2 regions of the Variovorax sp. VRV01 genome follow, and region 1 is predicted to be linked to the other one. Evidence: riboswitches for the same ligand, from Rfam matches in the RefSeq annotation. Region 1 holds a riboswitch; the other holds the start of a gene.

Region 1 (2,383 bases):
AGCCTTGGGCCGGCTGGCCCAGGCCAGCAGGAAGGTCGCGGCCAGCGTCGGCAGTGCCGAGCCGAACTGCGGCGCCCACCCGGCGAGCGCATGGTAGGCCGCGATGCCCGCAATCCAGATCAGCGCCGCGCCCAGGTCGACCCGACGCATGCCCACCGACGAAACCGCCTGGCCCGTGCCCAGCCGCCCCAGGATCACGCCGTAGAGCGGCACGAACACCGAACTCAGCATCAGCAGGAACGGCTCGAGCGTATGCATCGGCAGCACCAGCGCGAGCGCGGTGCACAGCGCCGCGAGCAGGAGGCCCCAGCGCCGCACGCTCCAGCGCGGCAGCAGGCTGTGGGTGGACACCGAGCCCGAATACACATCGCCGTAGGCGTTGTCGAGTTCGTCGATCAGGATCAGGCCCAGCGCCACCAGCCCGCCTTGGGCGAGCAGCAGGGCGGTGACCAGGCCTGTGCCCGGTTCCGCCACGCTCACCACCATCACGCCGAGCGCATAGCACCAGACGTTGGCCAGCGCATAGCCGATCCAGGTGCCGCTGAAGGCGCTGCCCAGGCCGCCCGCGCTGCGCTTGCCGTGGCGCGCGTAGTCGGCCACCAGCGGCAGCCATGAGACCGGCATGGCAATCACCAGGTCGAGCGCGCCGAACATGCCCATGCCGCCATCGCCCGGCCGGGCCCAGAAGGCGTCGAGGCCCTTGGCTTGCAGGCGGGTTGCGAACTGCCAGCTCAGCCAGAGCAGCGACAGCACCACCAGCGGCAGGCCGAAGCGGCTCACGAAGCGCCGCACCAGCTTGACCATGGAGCCGGCCAGAAGCGCCAGCAGCACCGCGCCCCAGAGCAGCGTGGTGAGGGCGCCGCCCAGCGGTCCGCCGAGCGCCAGGCCGAAGGCCTGCTGGCCGATCGCCTGCGTACCCTCGCGCATGATCACGAGCTCGAAGGTGGTCCAGCCCACCAGCTGCACGATGTTGAGCAGCACCGGCAGCCGCGCGAAGGCGCTGCCGTAGGTGGCGTGCATCAGCCCGGCGCTCGCCAGGCCGCTCTCGCAGCCGAGCCGTGCGGTCCAGGCCAGCAGGCCCGCGCCGAGCAGCGAGCCCAGCACGATCGCGATGGCCGCGTCCCGCGTGCCCACCGCCGGCACCAGGTAGGCGCCGATCTGCATCACCAGCAGCCCGACGCCCAGGCTGAACCAGAGCGATGCGTGGTCGTGCCAGCCGAACGCGCGCTGCGACGCGGGCAGGGGCGCCAGCGCCTCGTTGGCGGAAGAAGGTTCGTCGTCGTGTGCCATCCAGTTGCTCCAGTGCAAAAGGTTTGGCAGGTGGGCGAGGCTCCGGCGGTGGGGCCATCGCGCGAGACAACGCGACAGGCCGCCGGACCAGCTTCCCTGCGCGAGGATTACCTCAGTCAGGTTCAAAGGGACTCTCTCAGTCAGCCCCGGAACGGATTCCGGTTCGACACCCCTAGCGGTGGTGCTCCGCGCCGTGGCGCAGAGCGGAAACTATTGTACGAGCCTGTGCGCCCTGCCTCCAAACCATCGATCATGGTCCGGATATGGCAACCTGCATGCCACCACTTCGAGGATGTGTTCCATGAGCGATTCCGCAATCGACCAGTCTCTTGCCCAGGCCTTCCAGCGCTTCACCGAGGCCAACCCGGCCAGCCGGCGCCAGTTCGAGGCGCAGGCGCGCTACATGCCCGGCGCCAACAGCCGCTCGGTGCTTTTCTATGCGCCGTTTCCGCTCACCATTGCCAAGGGCGAGGGCGCCGCGCTCTGGGATGCCGACGGCCACCGCTATGCCGACTTCATCGCCGAGTACACGGCCGGCGTCTATGGCCACTCGGCACCCGAGATCCGCGATGCGGTGCTCGAGGCGATGCAGGGCGGCATCAACCTCACGGGCCACAACCTGCTCGAAGGCCGGCTCGCGAAGACCATCTGCGAGCGCTTTCCGCAGATCGAGCAGTTGCGCTTCACCAACTCGGGCACCGAGGCCAACCTGATGGCGCTCACGGCCGCGCTGCACTTCACGGGAAGGCGAAAGATCGTGGTGTTCTCGGGCGGCTACCACGGCGGCGTGCTCGGCTTCGGCGCCAAGCCGCTGCCGACCACGGTGCCCTTCGACTTCCTGGTGCTGCCCTACAACGATGCGCAGGCTGCGAGCGAGCAGATCGCCAGGCACGGGCCGGAGATTGCCGCGATCCTGGTCGAGCCGATGCAGGGCGCGAGCGGCTGCATTCCGGGGCGCCTCGACTTCCTGCAAGCACTTCGCGATGGCGCGGCGAAGGTAGGTGCGCTGCTGATCTTCGACGAGGTCATGACCTCGCGCCTGGGGCCGCAGGGCCTGGCCAACAGGCTCGGCATCCGTTCCGATCTCACCACG
Region 2 (2,383 bases), on a different contig from region 1:
CCGTCAGGTGGATGAACGGCAGGCGCACGCCGGCATGAATGGTGAAGTAGTCGATGCCCTGCTCGGCCTGCTCGATCAGCGTGTCGCGGAAGATCTCCCACGTGAGGTCCTCGGCCACGCCGCCCACCTTCTCGAGCGCCTGGTAGATCGGCACGGTGCCGATGGGCACCGGCGAGTTGCGCACGATCCAGTCGCGCGTGGTGTGGATGTTCTTGCCGGTGGAAAGATCCATCACGTTGTCGGCGCCCCAGCGGATCGCCCACACGAGCTTTTCCACTTCCTCCTCGATGCTCGAGGTGACGGCCGAGTTGCCGATGTTGGCGTTGATCTTGACCTTGAAGTTGCGGCCGATGGCCATCGGCTCGACTTCGGGGTGGTTGATGTTGGCCGGAATGATGGCGCGGCCGCGCGCCACTTCGTCGCGCACGAACTCGGGCGTGATGATGCGCGGAATGCTGGCGCCCATCGGGTTGCCGGCCACGCGTTTCGCGCGCTCCTCGTTGGCGAGGTATTCGGCCATCCACTCGCGCTTGCCGTTCTCGCGCAGCGCCACGTATTCCATCTCGGGCGTGACGATGCCGCGGCGCGCGTAGTGCATCTGCGTGACGTTGGCGCCGGCCTTCGCGCGGCGCGGCGTGCGCTGCAGCGCCGAGGCGCCGGCGCGCAGTTCGGCCAGGCGCTGGGCATCGTGGTCGTGCGCGTGCTTCAGGCCCTCGTCGAGCGCCTGGTGCGAGCGGCCTTCGTAGCTTTCGGTGTCGTTGCGCTCGGCGATCCAGGCGCCGCGCACGCCCGGCAGGCCGCGGCGCACGTCGATCTCGACCTTGGCATCGGTGTAGGGGCCCGAGGTGTCGTAGAGCGACACGGTCTCGCCGTTGGTCAGCAGCACGTCGCGCACCGGCACGTTGAGGTCGGGCCGGCTGCCCGGGATCAGGCACTTGTGCGATGCGGGAAAGGGCTCGCGCGTGAGCGAGAGCAGGGAGGTGAACTTGTCGGGGGCATTCATGCGGGGCACTCCTTGTTGAGGGAAAGGGTGCTCCGCAATCGCTCTGAGGACTTTGGGCCGCCACGGTGGGTGGGTGGCGGGACCGGAGTCGGGGAGTGCAGCTCTTCTTACGCCGGTATGACCCGGATCAAGTTCGCGGGTCGGCACTTTGCCATCTCAGCACGCCACATGCGTGCACCCCGGAGCGGGATCGATTGTGCGGGCCGAAGCCCGGTGCGTCAACCGGGGGTCTGCAGATCGCCTTCGAGGTAGAACCAGCGCTCCCCCTCGCGCACGAAGCGGCTGCGCTCGTGCAGGCGCGTGGCGGCGCCGGTGCTGCTGCGCTGGCGGGCGACGAATTCGACCTCGGCATGGTCGGCGTCGAGCACCGAGCGCGAGCGGATGTCGAGCCCGAGCCATTTCACGCCGGGTTCGAACTCGATCGACGCCGGACGCGTCGACGCGTGCCAGGTGGCCAGCAGGTAGGGGCCGCGTTCCAGCACGAAGGCGGTATAGCGCGAGCGCATCAGCGATTCGGCGTCGGGCGCGGGCGTGCCCTCGAAATCCTCGAGGTAGCGGCCGCAGCACAGGGCATAGCCGATGGGCTTGTCTCGGCGGTCCGTGCGGCCGCAGGGGCAAGGTCCGGTGGTGGGATCGGTGGCACTCATGAAGAACGCTATTGGAACATCCTCCGGGGCCCTTCGCCGATGGGGCAAGCCCGGGGCCCGGCCGGCGGCCGTGCGAAACGCCCGGTTCAGGCCAGCGCGCGCTGGATCAGCAGCTTCTGGATGTCCGAGGTGCCTTCGTAGATCTGGCACACCCGCACGTCGCGGTAAATGCGTTCGAGCGGAAAGTCGTTCACATAGCCATAGCCGCCCAGCGTCTGGATAGCCGCACTGCACACGCGCTCGGCCATTTCGCTCGCGAACAGCTTGGCCATGGCGGCTTCCTTCAGGCACGGCCGCCCCGCATCGCGCAGGCTCGCGGCATGCCAGATCAGCTGGCGGGCGGCTTCGAGTTGCGTGGCGCATTCGGCCAACCTGAAACCGACGGCCTGCTGCTCGAAGATCGCCCCGCCGAAGGCCTGGCGCTCCTTGGCATAGGCCAGCGCCACGTCGAAGGCGCTGCGCGCCATGCCCACGCTCTGCGCCGCAATGCCGATGCGGCCGCCCTCGAGCGCGCCCAGCGCGATCTTGTAGCCCTCGCCCTCGGCGCCGATGAGGTTTTCAGCCGGAATGCGGCAGCCGTCGAAGTTGATCTGCGCGGTGTCGCTGCTGTGCTGGCCCAGCTTGTCCTCGAGCCGCGCCACGCTGTAGCCGGGCGCGTCGGTGGGCACGATGAAGGCGCTCATGCCGCGCTTGCCGGCGCCCTTGTCGGTCACCGCGATGACGATGGCGACCT

What was found. A riboswitch is a leader RNA that binds a small molecule or an ion and turns the genes downstream of it on or off. The one in region 1 is predicted to bind thiamine pyrophosphate.
Region 2: it holds a riboswitch for thiamine pyrophosphate, as region 1 does, so the genes downstream of both, thiC (phosphomethylpyrimidine synthase ThiC) here and IB278_RS17600 (purine-cytosine permease family protein) in region 1, are expected to answer to the same signal.

Annotation. Positions count from the first base shown of each region.
Region 1 is NZ_JACVBS010000009.1:124,184-126,566, forward strand. Features, by position in the region: gene IB278_RS17600 (purine-cytosine permease family protein) at 1-1,290, opposite strand, end outside; gene thiD (bifunctional hydroxymethylpyrimidine kinase/phosphomethylpyrimidine kinase) at 1-2, shown strand, start outside; TPP riboswitch at 1,367-1,474, opposite strand; gene IB278_RS17605 (aspartate aminotransferase family protein) at 1,592-2,383, shown strand, end outside.
Region 2 is NZ_JACVBS010000001.1:25,080-27,462, reverse strand. Features, by position in the region: gene thiC (phosphomethylpyrimidine synthase ThiC) at 1-1,003, opposite strand, end outside; TPP riboswitch at 1,091-1,195, opposite strand; gene IB278_RS00125 (YchJ family protein) at 1,222-1,650, opposite strand; gene IB278_RS00120 (acyl-CoA dehydrogenase family protein) at 1,737-2,383, opposite strand, start outside.